3 linked regions of the Dinghuibacter silviterrae genome follow. The protein of the gene in region 1 interacts with the protein of each later gene in a pairwise test. Links are inferred from orthologs where the notes say so. Each region holds a gene or a part of one and is shown in the gene's direction. Other genes may lie near its edges.

Evidence for each region. The genes of interacting proteins can lie anywhere in the genome.
Region 2: the proteins of dnaE (region 1) and EDB95_RS06155 interact in binary tests that used the Escherichia coli proteins (3 or more experiments, as listed by UniProt). The link is inferred for Dinghuibacter silviterrae from one-to-one orthologs.
Region 3: the proteins of dnaE (region 1) and EDB95_RS03435 interact in binary tests that used the Escherichia coli proteins (3 or more experiments, as listed by UniProt). The link is inferred for Dinghuibacter silviterrae from one-to-one orthologs.

The regions. Positions count from the first base shown.
Region 1 is NZ_SODV01000001.1:2,457,247-2,465,936, reverse strand. Bases 2,348-6,587 are described here. They hold dnaE (DNA polymerase III subunit alpha), read left to right. Parts: upstream 2,348-2,745; coding sequence 2,746-6,387; downstream 6,388-6,587. Other genes in these bases: trxA (thioredoxin), read left to right, coding at 6,460-6,587; EDB95_RS10905 (C40 family peptidase), read right to left, coding at 2,348-2,429. Outside these bases: EDB95_RS10915 (M1 family metallopeptidase), read left to right, coding at 1-472; EDB95_RS10910 (polysaccharide biosynthesis C-terminal domain-containing protein), read left to right, coding at 491-2,002; more of EDB95_RS10905, read right to left, coding at 2,007-2,347; more of trxA, read left to right, coding at 6,588-6,780; EDB95_RS10890 (hypothetical protein), read left to right, coding at 7,007-8,017; ribose-5-phosphate isomerase RpiA, read right to left, coding at 8,091-8,690. UniProt on the Escherichia coli protein: DNA polymerase III is a complex, multichain enzyme responsible for most of the replicative synthesis in bacteria. This DNA polymerase also exhibits 3' to 5' exonuclease activity. The alpha chain is the DNA polymerase catalytic subunit.
Region 2 is NZ_SODV01000001.1:1,379,592-1,385,691, reverse strand. Bases 481-3,376 are described here. They hold EDB95_RS06155 (DNA polymerase III subunit gamma/tau), read left to right. Parts: upstream 481-913; coding sequence 914-2,839; downstream 2,840-3,376. Other genes in these bases: EDB95_RS06150 (pyruvate dehydrogenase complex dihydrolipoamide acetyltransferase), read left to right, coding at 2,925-3,376; EDB95_RS06160 (hypothetical protein), read left to right, coding at 481-813. In the rest of the region: more of EDB95_RS06160, read left to right, coding at 1-480; more of EDB95_RS06150, read left to right, coding at 3,377-4,571; EDB95_RS06145 (fasciclin domain-containing protein), read left to right, coding at 4,695-5,246; EDB95_RS06140 (UbiA family prenyltransferase), read left to right, coding at 5,350-6,100. UniProt on the Escherichia coli protein: Part of the beta sliding clamp loading complex, which hydrolyzes ATP to load the beta clamp onto primed DNA to form the DNA replication pre-initiation complex.
Region 3 is NZ_SODV01000001.1:776,665-782,660, forward strand. Bases 481-3,272 are described here. They hold EDB95_RS03435 (methionine aminotransferase), read left to right. Parts: upstream 481-1,226; coding sequence 1,227-2,318; downstream 2,319-3,272. Other genes in these bases: EDB95_RS03430 (pyridoxal phosphate-dependent aminotransferase), read left to right, coding at 481-1,176; EDB95_RS03440 (DUF2480 family protein), read right to left, coding at 2,305-2,814; EDB95_RS03445 (peptidylprolyl isomerase), read right to left, coding at 2,931-3,272. In the rest of the region: more of EDB95_RS03430, read left to right, coding at 1-480; more of EDB95_RS03445, read right to left, coding at 3,273-5,060; quinolinate synthase NadA, read left to right, coding at 5,645-5,996. UniProt on the Escherichia coli protein: Shows aminotransferase activity with methionine and histidine as substrates, and to a lesser extent also with phenylalanine.

The DNA.
Region 1 (8,690 bases):
CCCCTACAATGTCAACAAGGAAGGCTCCGGCGACATGTACTATAAGGGCGGCAACCTGATCAACACCATCCGGTGCATCATCGGCGATGACGAGGCCTTCCGGCAGATCCTCCGGGGCCTCAACAAAACCTTTTATCACCAGACCGTGACCACGGCCCAGATCGAACATTACATCAGTGAAAAAAGCGGGATAGACTTTTCCAAAACCTTTGACCAGTACCTCCGCACGACAAAAGTGCCGGTCCTGACCTATACGATCAAAGACCAGGGGGGCAAAAGCGTCCTGAACTGCCGTTGGAGCAACTGCATAGAGGGCTTCGACATGCCCGTCCGGATCGACCTCCCGAACGGCCAGACCCAGGTGGTCAAGGTCACCGCCGTCGGGGTGTCCACCACCTTGCCCTTTGCGGCCGGCGACCTGCCGAAGACCCTGGTGGATTCCAATATTTATGTCACCGTTAAAGCGGAGTAACCCTATCTTTGGGTTTGCATGGGCCAGATCCGCCGTCAAACCATTCTTTCCAGCCTTTCGACCTATTTCGGCTTCCTGATCGGGGCCCTGAACACCTACTTTTTTGTATACAACGGTTCCGTTTCCTTCAGCGCGGATCAATACGGCCTTACCCGGATCTTTACCGACGTGGGCGCCATGATCTACGCCTTTGCCAGCATGGGCACGCCCAGCGTCTTGTACAAGTTTTATCCTTACTACAAGGACAACCTGTCAAAGGAAGACAACGACCTGCTGACCTGGGCGCTCGTCCTTCCGCTCGTGGGTTTTGTTTTCGTCGCCATAGGCGGCTGGGTGTTCGAACCCCTGATCGTCCGGAAGTTCTCCGAGCGTTCCGCGCTGTTTGTCGTGTATTACAAATGGGTCTTCCCTTTCGGGCTTGGTTTTTTGTTGTTTTCCGTCCTGGAGGCCTTTGCCTGGACCGTCAAACAATCGGTCTTTTCTACCTTTTTGCGAGAAGGCGGCGTCCGCCTCTTTATCCTGCTGCTCATCATCCCGTACCTCCTCGGGTGGATCCCCTTCGACGTCTTCATAAAGCTTTTTACCCTCCAATACATCCTGGCCGCCATCGCCCTCTGGGTCTTTCTTTCCAGACGTCACCTGACCAATGTCCGCTTCAAGGTCAGCCGGGTCACCCGGCGTTTTCGCAAAAAGATCGTGTCCATGCTCACGCTGACTTACGGGGGCATCATCATCAGCATCGTCGCCCAGGCCTTTGACGGCGTTCTTATCGCGGGGTTCATGGGTCTTAAATACGCCGGGATTTACGCCTTCCTGCTCTATATCGCCAACGTGATCCAGGTTCCGCAACGCAGCGTCCAGGCCGCCGCCATCCCGCACCTGGCACAAGCCTGGAAGGACAAGGACTACGGTCGTATCGACCGCATCTACCACCGGACCTCGATCAACCTGTTGCTGATCTGTACCACCCTGTTTTGCCTCATCGAATTGTGCGCGCCCGCGGCGGGGAGCCTTTTCGGCATCAAAACCGAGTACCAGGCGGGACTGGGGATGTCCGCCCTTCTTTTGCTGGGCATTGCCCGCATTGTCGATGCCGGTACCGGTGTCAACGGGCAAATCATTGGGACCTCCGTCTACTGGCGTTTTGACTTTTTCACCGGCGTGATCCTCCTGGCCCTTCGCATCCCCCTCAATGTCGTGCTCATCAAGGCATACGGCATCAACGGCTCGGCGACGGCCGACCTCATTTCCCTGGTCGTCTACAACGCCGTCCGGATGATCTACCTCGCCCGTAAATACAAGATGCAACCCTTTAACTGGAAAAGCCTGCTCGCCGTGGTGTACGCGATCGTCGCCTATGCGGTCGCCTTTTTCGCCAGCCGCTCCCTTCACGGCTGGACAGAATTAGTGGCCAGGGGTGTCATTTTCGTGGCGCTTTACGGCGGCGCGGTATTGCTGTCGAACCTGACGCCCGATACAAAACAAGTGTGGGATGGTGTGCGAAAAAAGTTCGGGGCGCACGTCCCCTAACGCCTTACCCGGGCATGCGCCCCCCGCCCCTGAAGCGTTGCGCCCAATATTCTTCCCCCAGGTCACTGATCATCACCCCGAAAGAGGTGGAGGCGTGGACGAATTTGTTGTTCATGAGGTAAACGCCGACGTGCGTGATCCCTTTTTTGGTCCCGAAGAAAACCAGGTCTCCTTCCTGCAACTCCGGCACGGGGATCTTGTGACAGGCCGCGTATTGTTCCCGCGATGTCCGCGGCAATTCGAGGTGAAAAATCGTTCCTTCCAGTTGCTGGCTAAACCCCGAACAATCCACCCCGTCACGGGTCGTACCACCCAGGTGGTAAGGCGTGCCCCACCAGTCGTCGATAAAATGATACAACGGGAGGTTGGTAATCAGCTCCACCGGAACGTCCAGTTGCTCCGCGTACTTGAAGTTCAACGCGTCCACAAACTCGATGTCCAGCCCTTTGGTGTTGACGTAATTGTACCCGGGATTGGTCAGGGGTTGGCCAATGACCCTTTCCCTGTAGACCGTCGTCCCGCCCGCAGGGGTCCGGTGAAGGGAAGGCGGCGGCGCAGCGGGGGTCGTGCGCGCGCGTCTGGACGCACTGCAACTGGCCAGGAGCAGCGCCAGGCAGAAGGTATATAGGGTCTGGCGTTGAATGAATTAGTAAGTTTTACGGGGTAAAATTAAGGAATTTCCACCGCCGGTGGATAACACGCTGGCGCGCGGGCGGCAAAACTTTCGGAAATTTGCCGTTACCATGAAATTTTCCCACCTACATACCCACACCCAATATTCCCTCCTGGACGGTGCCGCGAGCATCAGCTCGTTGTATAAAAAGGCCATCAAGGACGGTATGCCGGCACTGGCCATTACAGACCACGGGAATATGTTCGGGGCGTTTGAATTCGTGAGCGAGGCATACAAGCACAAGAACGAGGATGGGTCGCTGAAGGTAAAGCCGATCGTGGGCTGTGAGTTCTACGTCGTAGAAGACCGGACAAGAAGGACGTTTACAAAGGACCAGAAGGACGAACGCTTTCACCAGGTGCTGTTGGCCAAAAACAAAACGGGGTACCAGAACCTGATCAAGCTGACCTCGGCGGGGTACATGGAAGGGATGTACGGAAAGTACCCGAGGATCGACAAGGCACTGCTTGACCAGCACAGGGAGGGGTTGATTGCCACCACGTGTTGCCTGGGGGCGTATGTACCCCAAACGATCATGCAGAAGGGCGAAGCCGCCGCAGAGGTGGAATTTGCCTGGTGGCTGGAGCGTTTTGGCGAGGACTATTATGTGGAGCTGCAGCGACACGGGTTGAAAGAACAGGACCAGGTGAACGAGGTGTTGCTGCGTTTTGCAAAAAAGTACAACGTAAAGGTCATCGCCTCCAACGACAGCCACTATACGGACAAAGAGGACTACGACGCCCACGACATCTTATTGTGTATTAATACGGGGGAAAAGAAGGCGACGCCGGGGTATGACGACTTCGTCAACGACGACGTACAACTGAAGAACCGCCGCTTCAAATTCCCGAACGACCAGTTTTATTTCAAGGATACGCGGGAAATGACGGCGTTGTTCAGCGACCGGCCGGACGCGATCGACAATACAAACGAGATCGTGTCGAAGGTGGACGTGCTGAACCTTAAAAAGGACATCCTGCTGCCGAACTTCCCGGTACCCCTGGAATTCCAGGTGCACGCGGACAGCACGCTCAACCAGTGGGAGTACCTCAAGCACCTGACGTACGAGGGCGCGCGCAAACGGTATAGCGAATTGACGCCCGAGATCACGGAACGGCTGGACTTCGAATTGTTTACGATCAAGACGATGGGGTTTGCGGGGTACTTCCTGATCGTGAGCGACTTTATCCGCGCGGGCCGGGAGCTGGGCGTGTTCATTGGACCGGGTCGCGGCTCGGCGGCGGGAAGCGTGGTGGCGTTTTGCATCGGGATCACCAACATCGACCCGATCAAATACAACCTGCTGTTCGAACGCTTTCTGAACCCGGACCGGAAGAGCATGCCGGATATCGATACGGACTTTGACGACGCGGGTCGCCAGAAGGTGATCGACTACGTAGTGCAAAAATATGGCCGCAACCAGGTGGCGCAAATCGTCACTTATGGTACGATGGCGGCGAAAATGAGCATCAAGGACGTGGCCCGGGTGATGGACCTCCCGCTGGCGGAAGCCAACGCCCTGGCCAAGCTGGTGCCGGAAAAACCGGGGATAGAGCTCAAACGCGTGCTCCACGCGCCGCTGACGGAAAAGGACGGGGAAAAATCATTGTCGGAAAAAGAGGGCCTCATCCCCGACGACCTGGAGAACGTCCGGAAGATCCGGCAGGTCTACAACGGCAACGACCTTCACGCCAAGGTGCTCCACGAAGCGGAACGCCTGGAGGGGTCGGTCCGCAATACGGGGTTGCACGCCGCGGGGATCATCATCGCCCCCGATGACCTGATGAACATCATCCCGGTTTGTACCGCCAAGGACTCCGACCTTCTCGTGACCCAGATCGAGGGCAGCATCATCGAAGAAGCGGGTGTCATCAAGATGGACTTCCTGGGGCTAAAGACCCTGACCATCCTCCGGGATGCCCTCAACCTGATCCGGGAGAACCATGGGGTCGACATAGACCTAGACACCATACCGCTGAACGATGCCGATACTTTTGCGCTCTACCAGCGTGCCGATACGATCGGTACGTTCCAGTTCGAAAGTCCCGGGATGCAAAAGTACCTGCGCGAGCTCAAACCCGACCGGTTTGACGACCTGATTGCCATGAACGCCTTGTACCGCCCGGGTCCCCTGGAATACATCCCCAACTTTATCGCCCGTAAACACGGGACGGAGGCCATCGTCTATGACCTTCCCGCCATGGAGGAGTTCTTGAACGAAACCTACGGGATCACCGTCTACCAGGAACAGGTCATGCTCCTCAGCCAGCGCCTGGCCGGCTTTACAAAGGGAGACGCCGACGTCCTCCGGAAGGCGATGGGGAAAAAACAGAAGTCCGTCCTGGACAAAATGAAAGGCCAGTTCCTCAAAGGCGCCGCCGAAAAAGGCCACCCTGCCGACAAGCTGGAAAAGATCTGGACCGACTGGGAAGCCTTTGCCCAGTATGCCTTTAACAAATCACACTCGACCTGTTATGCCTTTGTCGCCTATCAGACGGCGTTCCTGAAGGCCCACTATCCCAGCGAATACATGGCCGCGGTCCTCAACAACGCCGGCTCCATCGAAAAGATCACGTTTTTCATGGAAGAATGTAAACGAATGGGGCTCAAAGTATTAGGACCCGATATCAACGAATCCAAGGCGGGTTTTGCCGTCAACAAAAAGGGAGAGATCCGGTTTGGCCTGTCCGGGCTCAAAGGCGTGGGCGAGGCTGCGATCGACTCCGTCCTTGAAGAAAGGGCCAAAAACGGGCACTTTGCCGACATCTGGGACCTGGTCAAACGCACCAACCAACGTACGGTCAATAAAAAGTCCCTGGAATGCCTTGTAAAGGGCGGCGCGTTCGACTGTTTCCCCCAATTCCACAGAGCGCAATTCTTTTTCGTCGCCCCCGGCGAACAGCTCAACGGCCTCGAAAGGATCATCCGTTTCGGGAACCAATATCAGACCACCCAGACCTCCCAGGCCAATACCCTTTTCGGGGATATGAGCATGCCCGCCGTCCAGCCGCCAAAGCTGCCGGACAGCGAGCCCTGGACCCTGACCACGCTCCTGGAACACGAGAAGGAGGTGACCGGGATCTTCCTAAGCGGTCACCCACTGGATCACTTCCGCTTTGAGATGCAGCACTACGGCATCACGACCATCGCCGAGTACAACGAATTCAAGGAAGGCATCACCCTGCAGCCCAATCCGTTCCGGCCTTTCCGCCTGGCCGGCCTGGTCGCCGACGCCCAGCACCGGATCTCCAAAACCGGGAAGCAGTTTGGCATTTTCGGCGTGGAAGATTATACGGGGAAAATGGAGGTGCCGCTGTTCGGTGAGGACTACATCAAATTCAAGGACTACTTTACGCCCGGGACGGTTATTTACCTGACCGGCAATTTCAAGAACCGGTTCAACAAGGCCGACGACTATGAGTTCAAGTTGGGCGGCATCCTGCTCCTGGAGACCATCAAACGGACCATGACCCGGCAACTCCAGCTTGACATTCATCCCATGCTGCTGACCGAGGAGATCGTACTTTTCCTCGAAAAACAGATCGAAAAATACCCCGGGAAAACCGCCCTGCGCATCCAGCTCAAGGACGATAAAGCCCAGAGAAAGATCGGGTTACAGCGCATCGGCGCCGGCCTGGAAATGAATGACGAAATGACACAGTTTCTCTTGTCAAACCCTGACGTAGAAGTCAATGTCGTGACAACGGCATGACGGTCGGATGCCAATTTATCAACATATACCGATTGGTCGTATCTTTGCACCATACAAACAAACCTATACTATATGGCACAAGAATTCACAGACAGCAATTTTCAGGAAACCGTTTTGGGTTCCGATAAATTAACGGTGGTAGACTTTTGGGCAGAGTGGTGTGGACCCTGTCGTGCGATCGGGCCGGTCATCGAAGAACTCTCTAAAGACTATAACGGTAAAGTAAACGTGGGCAAGGTCAATGTGGACAACAACCCTCAGGTAAGCATGAACTATGGCATTACGTCCATCCCCGCCATCCTCTTTATCAAGGACGGTAAGGTCGTGGACAAGCTGGTGGGCGCACAGCCGAAAAGCAACTTCGTAAAGAAGATCGAAGCGCACCTGGCGTAATCAACACGCAGTTTTTTTGTAAACATAAAGGTTCAAGGCCGTCCTTTTTTCAGGGACGGCCTTTTCAAATTCAGTAATGAAGGTTACTGAAACTCAAATAGGTCGCATTTTCCCTCCGGAATCTGGCATCCGTATTTATACTGATTTCTTTGTGAAGAAATCATGTATTGACATAAACGGCCTGTTAAGTCAATAGATTTGAACTCCAAACATTAAACTTTAACTTATGAACCTGAAATCGTTCCTGTCCCCGGCGGCCGGCCTGGTCCTGCTGGGTTGTTTTTCTTTTGCCAGTTGCTCTAAAAAGGCGGAATCCACGACGCAGCCTCAATTACCGCCCTCCCCCAGTGCCTTCCCTGCGGGGACCAATCGTAGCGAGGTCTGGGACATCACCTTACCGGCCACGGCGACCAGTGGAGCCATGGAAGTAACCGAATGGGTTTCTTACCAATACGGGGAGATAAACCTCGGTGTCACGACCAGCGTAGACCCCGGCTATGTGATGGTCGGCGGCGGGGCACAGGTAAGAGATCCGAACAACACCCCCAACAACGTGGACGCCGTGTTGACCGCAGCCTACCCGGTCCCCGACGGGAACTTTGCCACTTACGCGGCTTCCGACAAGGACCATGGGGGGATCTTTTACAATTCCGACCTGTATGTCTATGTCATCGGGATCAAGCTGTTTAGCCAATCCGGCACCGTCATTCCCACGTCTTCCATTACAAACAACTTGGCTATTATATCCGGCACCTCGGGTTCGGCCGAGCACCCATTTATCACGCTACCGGTCACTTCCGGTTATACCCTCATATCTGGCGGCGCCCAGGACAACTATGGTACGGGGTATGGAAACCTGTTGACGGAGAACAACTATGACGACGGGGCCTCTTATGCGGGCGGCAAAGACCAAAAGGAGCCGGATCCTTGTACGATTACCGCTTACGCGCTGGAATGGAACAACCAACCTATTCCGGGCTATGGGAGTTTCCTGCTGACCTATCAAAACGGACAGGCTATTGTCAATCAACGCCTTATGAGTTTGTCTGTCGGCGCCCTGGGGGGCTGTGCCGTGGCGGGCGTAGGCGGCGTCTCCACCTATACCGGATACGGACGGCTTTTGTATGGTGTCTATTCCCCTGCTTATAATGTCGGGGAGTTCCAGAGCAAGGACCAGGACGTCAGTGACATTTCCGGCGCCCTTGGCGGGGTCGTAACTTCCATTGCGCCCAAATAGCGGTCTTGAACCTTTCTACATAAAAAGGGCGTCCCACCTTCCAGGGACGTCCTTTTTGTATTTTAACGGCGGGCTATTTTCGCAGCTCCTTGACCGTACCGTCGGCATAGCCCACCAACACCTCGGTGGCGAGCCCGATGAACAACCCGTGCTCCACGACACCCGGGATCTCGTGCAACGCATGACCCAGCGCCGGTGCGTCGGCAATCGCGCCGAAGTGGGCGTCGAGGATGTAGTTGCCGTGGTCGGTGATCCAGGGCTTGCCGTCGCGCTGACGGATCTCGCTGGAAGGGCAGCCCAGGGCGGCCACGCGGCGTTGAACCTGTTTCCAGCCAAAAGGGATGACCTCTATGGGGAGGGGAAATTTGCCGAGGCGGTTGACCAGCTTTTGTTCATCTGCAATGACGATCATCCGGTCCGAAGCGGCGGCGACCATCTTCTCCTGGAGGTGGGCGCCACCCCCACCCTTGATCAACTGGAAGGCAGGGTCGACTTCGTCCGCCCCGTCGATGGTGAGGGCCAGCCGGTCGACGTCGTTTAGGGTGGCCAGGGGGATGCCCTGGGCCTGGGCCAGCTCGACAGTCGCCCTGGAGGTGGGGACCGCGGTGATTTGGAAACCTTCGCGAACCTTGGCGCCCAGCGCCATGATCATCCAATACGCGGTGGAGCCCGT
Region 2 (6,100 bases), 1.1 Mb from region 1 along the record:
GAAGCCATGGACGGCCCCATCAACTTCGGGGAGCGGGACCGCTGGTGGGGACTCATCACCCAGGGGTTTCACGAACCGATGTACGGGATGAACTTTAACCCGCCCTACTACAAAACGCTCCTGGAGAACTACGGGTTCCGTCCCTTTTTTGACCAGATCTGTTTTTCCATGAAGGTCAAAGACCCCCTCCAGGAAAAATTCTATAAAAGACACGCCGAACTGTCCAAACAACCTGGTCTTTCCGCCCGCCATATCCAAAAGGACCAGTTGGATAAATACGCCACCGACTTCGTCACCGTATATAACAAGGCCTGGAAAAGCCACGGGGGCGGGAAGGACCTCCACCGCGACCAGGCCAGGGCCATGTTCCGCAAAATGAAGCCCGTCCTGGACGAGCGGCTGATCTGGTTCGTTTACCACGACGAGGACCCCATCGCCTGCTGGATTAACATCCCCGAGCTCAACCAGTATTTCCGCCACTTCCATGGCCGGTTGGGCCTGCTGGAAAAACTCCGCTTCGTATACCTGAAGTGGCGGGGCGCCTGCACCAAGTTCACCGGCCTCGTCTTTGGTGTCATCCCCGAATGGCAAGGCCGGGGAGTGGATGCCTATCTGATCGTCGAAGGCGCCAAGGTCGTCCAGCGGCCCGATATTCCCTATGTCGACTATGAAATGCAGTGGATCGGGGATTTCAACCCGAAAATGATCAACGTGGCCGAAAGCCTCGGTACCTACCGGAGCCGGGTGCTGACCACGTACCGCTTTCTCTTCGACCGCACGAAAACGGTGAAGAGGCATCCGATTTTGGAGTAAATTTGCAGTCCAGGCGCCCGGAGGGCGCCGGCCGAAGGCCCATCATTAGCGGTGATGCGCCTTACGGCTACATTTAAAATTTAGCCGTAAGGCGCATCGCATGAGCCAGTTTATTGTCTCCGCCAGAAAATACCGCCCGCAGACCTTTGACACCGTCATCGGCCAGGGACACATCACCACGACCCTCAAGAACGCCATCCGCACCAGGCAGTTGGCGCACGCCTTTCTTTTTTGCGGGCCGAGGGGGGTCGGCAAAACCACCTGCGCCCGTATCCTGGCTAAAACCATCAACTGCGAAAACCTGCAACCCGACGGGGAAGCCTGCGACAAATGTACCAGTTGCCGGACGTTTAACGAAGGCACGTCGCTCAACATCCACGAACTCGACGCCGCCTCCAACAACTCCGTGGACGACATCCGCGCCCTGGTCGAACAGGTCCGGTTCGCCCCCCAGGCCGGCAAATACAAGGTATATATCGTGGATGAAGTCCACATGCTCAGCTCTTCGGCCTTTAACGCCTTTCTGAAAACCCTGGAAGAGCCCCCCTCCTACGCCATTTTTATCCTGGCGACCACGGAAAAACACAAGATCCTGCCGACCATCCTTTCCCGTTGCCAAACCTTTGACTTCAAAAGAATTACCATAAGGGATACGGTCGAACACCTGGAAGACATCTGCCAGCGTGAAGATATCACAGCGGAAAAGGCCGCCCTGCAGGTGATCGCCCAGAAAAGCGAGGGCTGTATGCGGGATGCCCTCAGCATCATGGACAAGATCGTGAGTTTTACCAGCGGGCACCTGGAATACGCCAACACCCTGGAACACCTCAATATCTTAGACGACGACTATTATTTCCGCCTGCTCGATTATATGCTGGCGCAGGACCTTTCCGGGGCCCTGCTGCTCTACGACGACATCAACCGCAAAGGCTTCGAGGGCGACCTCGTCCTCGGCGGCATGGCTGAGTTCCTTCGTAACCTCCTGGTATGCAGGGACGAAAAGGTCCTGAACCTCCTCGACGTCGTCGAAACCTTCCGGGACAAATACAAGGCGGCGTCTGCCAAGGTCGATTCAGGCCTTTGCATCAGCGCCCTCAACGTGCTGAACGAAGCCGAGCTCACGTATAAAGGCGCCCGCAACAAGCGGCTGCACGTCGAATTAACCCTGATCAAGCTCACCTACCTGGCGCAGGCCCTCGAACTCGTACAGGAAGGCCCGGAGGGGTTGTCAAAAAAAAAACTGAGTGAGGCCCCGCTGGGGTTCCGGACGCAGCCGATTGTGGCGGCCCGCGTGAGCGGGGCGCCCGCGAAAACCGGCGGGGCGCCTGCGGTGGGCGCCGTCGCCGGGGGTGCGTCCGCCGGAGGGCCCGCAACAGGGAGCGCGCGGCTGACGGTAGAGACGCCGGGCACGGCCGCCGCTCCGTCGAGCGCGACGGCCGCCACGGCACCGCCTGCGGCGAAGACGCCACCGGTGACGGCCACGAGGCCCGCGGCCGGCCCTTCAAGTGCGGTGCCCCCGACCACCGCGGCCCCCGCGCCGTCACCCGGCCCGCGGCCCGAGCCCTCCGAGTCCGGCGGCAAGCTCAATTCCTTGCACAAGCTGCGCCAGCAAATCGCCTCCCAGCAAAAGAACGCCTCAGAAAGTCACCCCCTGACGCTGCCGTTCCTCACGGAAGCATGGCAGAAGTACATCATCCTGCTGCAGGAGCGGAAAAACCACTCCGCCGTGACGAATTTCAAACTGGCGGAGCTGCGTATCGTGGACGAACAGACGTTCGAGATCATCACCGGCGCGAACATCCAGCAAAAGTTTATCGAACAGGAAAGGGCCTTGCTGATCGAACACATTCAAACCTTTTTTAATAATAGGAAACTGACCTTCCAGGTGCTCGTGGAAGAAACGGAGGCGCCCCCTGTTCCCACGGAACGGCCCCTAAATACGAAGGAACTTTTTCAACAGATGAGCCATCAATACCCCCTGGTCAAAGAGCTGAAAGACCGGCTGAAGCTGGACCTGGACTACTAAGAGCGGTGCAGCGCCCAATTGATTTTGGGCAGGTATTTGATTTTGATTTAATTTCACGCCACAATTAAAATACTCAATAGTTTTTATGGCAGAAGTGATACGAATGCCCCTGCTGAGCGATACCATGACCGAAGGGAAGATTGTTCAATGGAACAAAAAGGTTGGAGATAAGGTCAAAAGCGATGACGTACTGGCTGACGTAGAAACCGACAAGGCTACGATGGAAGTCGTGGGCTATGCAGACGGTGTTTTATTATACATAGGCGTACCCGACGGACAGGTCGCCAAGGTGAACGACATCATCGCCATCGTCGGGAAGGCCGGTGAAGACTATAAGCCGCTGCTGGCAGGTGGCACCGCACCCGCTGCCCCGGCTGCCGCCCCTGCGACACCCGCGGCAAGTGCCCCCGCGGCCGGCGCACCCGCGGTGTCCCCGGAAAGCCTTGGCGCCACGGTGATCCGCATGCCGCTTTTGAGCGACACGATGACAGAAGGCAAGATTGTTACCTGGAATAAAAAAGTAGGGGATACCGTAAAAAGCGACGACGTCCTTGCCGACGTGGAAACCGACAAGGCGACCATGGAAGTGGTGGGGTATGCCGCAGGAACCCTGCTCTATATCGGTGTTCCCGAAGGCCAGGCGGCCAAGGTGAACGACATCATCGCCATCGTTGGGAAGGCGGGGACGGATGTCACTGCCCTGGTGGCTTCCCTGAATAGCGCACCCGCAGCGGGTGGCGCGCAAGCCGCACCGGCTGCGGGCAGCGCACAAGCTGCAACCGGCTCCGCGGCCGCACCGGCCGGGCAAGCCGCTGCAAGTGGAAGCGCAAGCGCCGCCGAAAGCGACAACGGCCGCCTGAAGGCCTCCCCCCTGGCCCGTAAGATCGCCGCCGACAAAGGCATCAGCCTTTCCGACGTCTCCGGTTCCGGGGATGGCGGCAGGATCATCAAACGCGACATCGACCAATACGTACCGGCCGCGAAAACGGCTGCACCCGCCGCTGCCAAGGGTGGGGCGCCAGTGCCCGCCTTCAGCGCCGCCCCCGGTGCGGAAGGGTATACGGACCTCCCCAATTCGCAAATGCGTAAGGTGATTGCCCGCCGGTTGGGGGAAAGCATGTTCACTGCTCCGCACTTCTATCTCAAGATCGAGGTGAATATGGACAATGCGATCTCGGCCCGCAAGGCACTCAACGAGATCAGCCCCGTAAAGATCAGCTTCAACGACCTCGTCATCAAGGCGTCCGCCATGGCCCTACGTCGTCACCCGGCGGTCAATGCCAGTTGGATGGGCGACTTTATCCGCCAATACAGCCACGTCCATATCGGGAGCGCAGTGGCCATAGAAGACGGGTTGATCGTACCGGTCATCCGTTTTGCCGACCAGAAATCGCTCAGCCAGATCGCGTCCGAAGCAAAAGACCTGTACGAAAAGGCAAAGAACAAAAAACTCCAGCCGAACGAATTCTCCGGGAACACCTTTACCATTTCCAACCTGGGGATGATGGACATCGAGGAATTCACGGCGATCATCAACCCGCCCGACAGCTGTATCCTCGCCGTAGGTAAGATCGAGGAGAAAGTCGTCAGGACCGCCGATGGTTTTGGCGTCATCAATGTCATGAAGCTCACGCTGAGCTGCGACCACCGTAGTGTTGACGGTGCCGTTGGGGCCGCTTTCCTCCAGACACTGAAAAAGTTCCTGGAGAACCCGGTGGCCATGCTCGCTTAAGGAATAATGTATGGAAAAATAGGAAAGAGGGCTTTCGGCCCTCTTTTTTTGTGTCCGTCCAAACCGATTTCGCCTGTCCTGCGTAGATACTATTGTCGGACATTCTCAATAAACACTTTTTTTATGAAGCGAATTTTCAGCCTATTCGTAGGCGCGGGACTCTTATTTTCCGCTGTGAACACCTTTGCGCAAAAGACCGTCGAAGTGGGCGGCGCCGCGATGTATCCTACCAAGGATATCGTCGACAACGCGGTCAATTCAAAGGACCACACGACGCTGGTGTCGCTGGTCAAAGCGGCCGGCCTTGTATCTACGTTGAAGGGGCCTGGTCCGTTTACTGTTTTTGCCCCCACCAATGAAGCCTTTGCCAAATTGCCTTCGGATGTCGTCGATGACCTGATGAAACCGGAGAACAAGGCACAGCTCACCAAAGTACTGACCTACCACGTGGTGCCGGGCAGGATCGGTTCCAAGGCACTGGTGCGGATGATCCGGCGCGCCGGTGGCAAAGCCACGCTGAAAACGGTACAAGGGGATAACCTTTACGCCTCCGCGGAGGGAGGAATGATCACCCTCTGGGACGAAAGCGGGAACAAATCCATGATCACCATCGCCGATGTGGAGCAATCCAACGGGGTCATCCATGTCGTCGATACGGTGCTGATGCCAAAATAACTATATCCGCTAGTCTTATCCTCAGTGGCCGCCTCCGTCGGGGGGCGGCTTTCTTATGAGATAGCACGCATCCCTCTTTGCCGTAAATACGTTATTTTACGGTATGTTCCGCTCGACCGTGCAATTGCTGAGGCTCCCCTTTTCCTTCTTCCTGCTGCCCGTTTACCTCTTTGCGTTGAGCCAGGTAAAGGACCCGGCACCGGTCAGGGCTTTGCTGATCTTTGTTATCTGGCACCTGCTGGTGTATCCGGCGAGCAATGGGTACAACAGCTATATGGACCGGGACACGGGGCCCATCGGGGGGCTGAAGGCGCCGCCGATGCCGACGCCCTGGCTGTTCCGGGTCACCCTGGCCATGGATGTCCTGGCGGTCATATTAAGCTTCTGCGTCAGCCCGGTATTTGGGTGTTGTTGCCTGGCCTATATCGGGGCGAGCAGGGCGTACAGCTACCGGGGGCTGCGGCTGAAACGGTTTCCCTGGCTGGGGTATGGAACGGTGGTGGTTTTTCAGGGCGCTGTGGTGTTTGCGGCCACCTATCACGGGTGCTCGCGGGACCTGACGCTGCATATACCGGTGGCACCGGTCGTGGCAAGCAGCCTGCTGATCGGGGGGTTTTATCCGCTCACCCAGGTATACCAGCACGAGGCGGATGCCCGGGACGGGGTGCGCACCGTGAGCGCGGTACTGGGGTATACGGGCACCTTTTTGTTTTGCGGTCTCGTTTACCTGGCGGGGTTTGCGGTTCTGGCACTATATTTCGCGCGAATACATCAGGTGATACGGTTTCTAAGCATCCAGGCATTCTTTTTACCCGTACTTATATATTTTGTAGCCTGGTTCTCGGGCGTACGGA
Region 3 (5,996 bases), 1.7 Mb from region 1 along the record:
CAAGGGAACAGGATATACAACTTCACCATCGGGGACTTCGATTCCAGGATTTTTCCCATTCCGCAGGAGTTGGAAAAAGGCATCATCGAAGCTTACCGGGAAGGGTACACGAATTATCCACCCGCCGAGGGGATCCTTGAGCTTCGCGAATCGGTAGGCAGGTTTCTTGCGGACAGGGAAGGTCTTCACTATACACCATCAGAGATCCTTATTGCTTCCGGGGGACGGCCGTTAATCTATGCGTTATACCGGGCCATCGTGGACAAGGGAGAAAAAGTGATCTACGCTGTTCCTTCCTGGAACAACAACCACTATGTGCATTTTGTCGGCGGTCAGCACGTCACGATAGACACTACGCCGGAACAGCAATTCATGCCAACGGCCGACCAGGTGCGACCGCTTTTGGGCGATGCCACCCTCCTCGCGCTTTGCTCCCCTCAAAATCCTACGGGTACCGCCTTTAGCAAAGAGGAACTACAAAAGATCTGCGATGCCGTTGTCGAAGAAAACGCGCGTCGCGGACCAGGTAAGAAAAAACTATTCCTCCTATACGACCAGATGTACTGGACCCTCACGTATGGAAAAACCCGGCACTACAACCCCGTTTCCCTGCGGCCGGAGCTGAAGGACTATACTGTATTCATCGATGGCATCAGCAAGGTCTTCGCCGCTACCGGTCTCCGGGTGGGTTGGGCCCTGGGACCCGCGGAAATCATTGCCAAAATGAAGGCCATCCTCTCCCACATGGGCGCCTGGGCACCCATGGCCGAGCAACGGGCCACGGCGGCCTACCTGGGACAAACCGAAGCCATCGACCGGTATTTAAAGCACTTCAAAAATGAACTCGAAGAGCGGTTGAACCGGATATACGACGGTTTTAGGACCCTGAAGACCGAAGGTTTTGCTGTCGACTCCGTAGAACCCCAGGCCGCCCTTTACCTGACGGTCTGTTTTGACCTAACGGGCAAAAAGACCCCCGCCGGAAAGGTCCTGGAGGACCAGGAGCAGGTCACCGCCTACATCCTGGACGCTGCGGGTCTGGCCGTTGTGCCATTCTCCGCATTTGGTGCGGGGAAAAATTCGCCCTGGTACCGGCTCAGTGTGGGCACCTGTGTCAAGGAAGAAATCCCGGATATGCTGGGCGCGGTGCGCAAAGCCTTGGAGGGCCTACGCTGATGGCCCTGCAAAGCAAGCTCCCTTCAGTGGGAACCACGATTTTTACCGTTATGTCCACCCTGGCCCAGGAACACCAGGCCATCAATCTATCCCAGGGTTTCCCGGACTTTGCCATGGACCCCCGGTTGATCGATGCGGTCGACCAGGCCATGCGGGAAGGCGCCAACCAGTATACCCACATGAACGGGCACCCGCTCCTGAGGGAACGAATTGCGGGAAAGGTCGGCCACCTCTACGGCGCCGGGGTGGACCCCCAAACCGAGATCACCGTCACACCCGGGGCGACCTACGCTATTTATACCTCCCTGACCTGTATCCTGCGGCCCGGGGACGAGGTGATCGTTTTCGAACCCGCGTATGACAGCTATATTCCCACCATAGAAGTCAACGGGGCCACCGCCGTACGCGTCCCTTTACAATTCCCCCACTATTCCATCGACTGGGACCTGGTGAAAAAGGCCATCACCCCCCGGACCCGGATGATCCTCCTCAATACGCCCCACAACCCCACGGGCAGCGTGTGGACGGACGCTGACTTCCGCATGCTTGAAACCCTGGTGGAAGGCACGGACATCCTGCTGATGAGCGATGAAGTATACGAGCACATCACCTTTGACGGGTACCGCCACCCCAGCATCCTGAAATACCCTGTGCTCCGGGCGCGGGCTTTTGCTTGTTTTTCCTTTGGAAAAGCCTACCACTGTACCGGTTGGAAGATCGGCTACTGTATCGCACCCCCTGCCCTGACCACCGAATTCCGGAAAGTGCACCAGTTCAATTGTTTTAGCACCAATACCCCCGCCCAGCTGGGGCTGGCGCGTTACCTGGAGAACCGCGAAGCGTACGAAAGCCTGCCCGCGTTTTTTCAACGCAAACGGGACCTCTTTCTGGGGCTTATGAAGGACAGCCCTTTCCGCTGGCTGGACAGCAAAGGCAGTTATTTTGTGCTCGGATCCTACGGTCATTTCAGCCAGGAACCCGACACTGATTTTGCGATCCGGCTGACAAAAGAATACGGCGTAGCGGTGATCCCTGTGTCGGTTTTTTACCAGGATGGCAAAGACGATAAGGTCGTCCGGTTTTGTTTTGCAAAGGAAGACAAGACGCTCGAAGAAGCCGCACGCAGGCTCACTTCCGTTTGAAGACGGGCACCGTGCTGCAGGGTTCCCCGTACATGATGCTTTTCGCCACGGGCCGGAGCTTTAAGGTAATGGCAAGGTAGGCATCGGGCGGAACTTCGGCATCTCCGCAACCTTTCACCACAACGCGTTTGTCCGCATACTCCGCAGCGGGCAGCGCCGCGATGGCTTCCAGCAGTAGTTGCTTGCGCAGGGCCACGGGGTCACCCAGAAAAACCAGCGCGGCGATGGGTTCCAGATACGTAGCCACCAGCATATACGCCCAGGCGGGAATGATGGCATCTGCGGAACAAAACACCGCCACCTTCCTGCCCGTAAAAGTGGTCCAGTCATAGCTCTGAAGGGCGGTCCTAAAATCCTTTTCCTTCAAAATCAACCCCATGAAGAGAAAGTCCTTCAGATCCAGCACCGCCAGGTCGCCTTCCGCAGGAAGAAAATCCTGAAGGTCGAGGCTAACCAGGCCGCTTTCGGCCACTTTATTCACGATCACGTCAGACATACCCCAAAGATACGAAATGGGGGATTGCGGGCAGGGCGCAAAAAAAACCCCCTCTCGCGAGGGGGTCTAAGCCAGCTTTGGTGAAGCTGCGCCGGCAAGTGGCGCTCAGTATTGGCTTAATAAAATTTGATACGATTGTCCTTGATGTTCGCCGCCTCGTGTAACCCTTCGAGTGCGTTGTAACCGACGGCGTTGCGCATCATCCCTTCCATATTTGTGCGGAGCAGGGTATAGTCGTTGTTTTGGTTAGGGACGCTGATGACACCGTTGGTCTGCACGACGAAGACACCCGTATTGCCCTTGAAGGGAGCGGAGGCTTTGTTGAGGTTGGCCTTGTTAAAGGCGGAGCCGATGACCTTCGGTTCGTTTCCGAGGTTGGGGACAAAGGTGGAGCCAAAGCCCAGGCTGTCCTGGTTTTGTACGGTAACGGCGTATTTGGCGGCGGCCGAGTTCAGGTCTGTAACCGTCCCCAGTTTGGCGATGATCTGTGCTGCTTTTTTATCGCGGCGAACGGAATTTTCCACCAGTGTACGGGCATAAGAACCGGAAGGAAGACCGGCGTCCTGTATTCCCGTGAGCACGGCCACGACAAAGTTATTCCCATAAGATTCGGGGTCGCTGACCGTACCTACCTTGTTGTCAAATGCCCATTTGACGAGCTGGCGGGCGGAACCGAGACCCTGTACCTGGTAGTCGGTTTCTTTGACCGTCCCGGCGCGGGTAACCACCTTGTGTTTACGGGCAATATCGTCAAAAGCACTGCCGGAAGCGGCCTGGGCATCTGCTGCAAAACTGGTGGCGGCTGCATTGGCGGCGTTGGTGGTTTCGTCGCTGGGGACGATTTCCTTCGCCAGGTAGGCTACCTTATAATGCGGTTCAATGTTCTTTTGGTCCAGGATTTCGATCAAGTGATACCCGTATTCACTCTTCACCACTTTCTTCTCCCCTTTTTTGCCGTTGAAGCAGAAGTCAGAAAAGGCCGGCACCATTTGGTTCGCCGTAAAGTAACCGAGGTCTCCGCCTTTTTCCTTCGACCCTTGGTCATCCGACAGTTTTACGGCAAGGCTGTCAAAATTCGCGCCGTGCTCGATCAGGGTCTGGATGCTATCGATCTTGTGTTTGGCCGTGCTGTCGTCCAGGATCGTCTGACCCGAGCGGGGGTCGGTGGTCGCGATAAGAATATGGCGTGCCCGTACGGAATCCGGCAGGTCTTTTTTATCGATCATTTTCGCCAGGACATAGTTGCTGTGGTCCAGGTAGGGACCGAAGATACCGCCCACGGGAAGTTCCATAATCGTATCCTTGTTGGGTACCTGCAGGGCCGTTTTGGCAACAAACCCGTCGTAATAGGAAATGGCGGAACCGCTTTGGTTCAGATAGGCACCGGGATCCTTTGTATCGGCCAGACCGGTTTCCAGCTTCATCAGGTCGCCCAGGGCGTTGGCACTGTCTTTCGAAGAAGGGTCCCCATCAAAAACGACATACGTCAGGTTCCTCGATGCCTCGGTCGTTTTGAACTCGGCCTTATGGTCCTGGATATAGGTGTCTATTTCCGCATCGGTGACCGGGAGACTGGTATCCGGGATCAAGGCGAAGGGAATATTGACATAAGAAATGTTGGCCTGGGCGCTGTTATCCTGGTTGTCTTTGGCTGCCAGCCATTTGGGATAATATGCGGCCCCTGCAAGGAGGTACAGGTACTTGGTTTTCAGCGCCTGTTTGGCGACGACATTATATAAATAGTCCGTAAATGCCTGTTTACGCTGGTCGGTAGCAGGTAACCGAAGGATGGCCTGAACCTGCTCCTGGAGGCGGGCCGGATCGTACTGCCCGGTTTTAGGATCCGTCCCCAATTGACGAAGCTCCTGCGTAGGGTTTGTATAAATCAGCGTTTTCAACTCATTATCGGTCACTGTCAACCCCATCTTATCCGCCTGACCCTGTAGGATCATCTGCTCTACCATCTGCTGCCACAGCGTGTTGTTGATCTCTTCCCTCAACACATCGGTGACCGGCATGCCTTGCTGCTGGTACCGTTGCTCCGCGCTCTTTACCTGGTTTTCAAAGGCGACGTACTCGACCTCCTGACCATCTATTTTCCCCACTACCGTCGTGTTCTTTCCAAACAAACTCCCTCCTGTTCTCTGGCTAAGCGCGTCGATCAATATAAAACCCACCATGGCAATGGCGATCGCCCCGATGGCTGCCGCGGCGTACTTATCCCTGATTTTCTGAATGATTGACATATATATACTGTATCCACCGTTTTTGGTGAGGGGGCAAACCTACAGGAAAAATCGTTATGGACCTTTCCCGGGGCCCAATTTTTGGGGAAAACCGGTGAAAAGCTCCCAAAAACGCACATGAATCCCCATAAAATCACGGATCTTGGAGGAAACTGACCCTTTTATGGTTCCACGCGTGGAACCTTCAAAAGATTTGCACCACACCCCGTTGGTAACACTAAATTAATGTGGATAAACCCCCTTTTTCCACGTTCCGGTCAGTGCATAAAAGGAGAAGAATTTGGGCTTCAACGATAGGTTGCCCAAAACCCGGGGGAAAACGCCCGGTTTATGCCCACCGGCCAGTCGGTTGTCCACAGTCGCACAATCCGCAAAGTTTTCCAGACCCTGAATTTTCCCCTTCTGTTAATAAAGTAGTAAAACGCAAGATGGAGAAACATGTAGTATGTTAGTCCAATGTGGATTGCCGTGAATAACCGGTTATCATCTAACTTTGTAAATATTGAAACGTGGGTTATCCACATATCCACACGACTAATAATAATAGGTTCTTTTAAATAAATAAAGAAATTACTATTAATACTATGGAAAACTTCGTGCTTTCGGCCGCCCGCAAAAATCTGGAAAATGTGGGCTATCTTGACCTCGATTTGGATCCCGGCAAGGACCTGTTCCAGGAGATTGAACGTTTAAAGCGGGAGAAGAACGCGATCATCCTGGCGCACTACTACCAGGAACCCGACATCCAGGACGTGGCGGATTACATCGGGGACAGTCTCGGGCTGGCGCAGGCGGCCGCCAAGACCGAAGCGGACCTGATCGTTTTTGCTGGAGTGCATTTTATGGCGGAGACGGCCAAGATCCTCAACCCCGGCAAGAAAGTCCTCCTCCCCGACCTGAAGGCGGGTTGTAGCCTGGCCGATTCTGCTCCTGCAG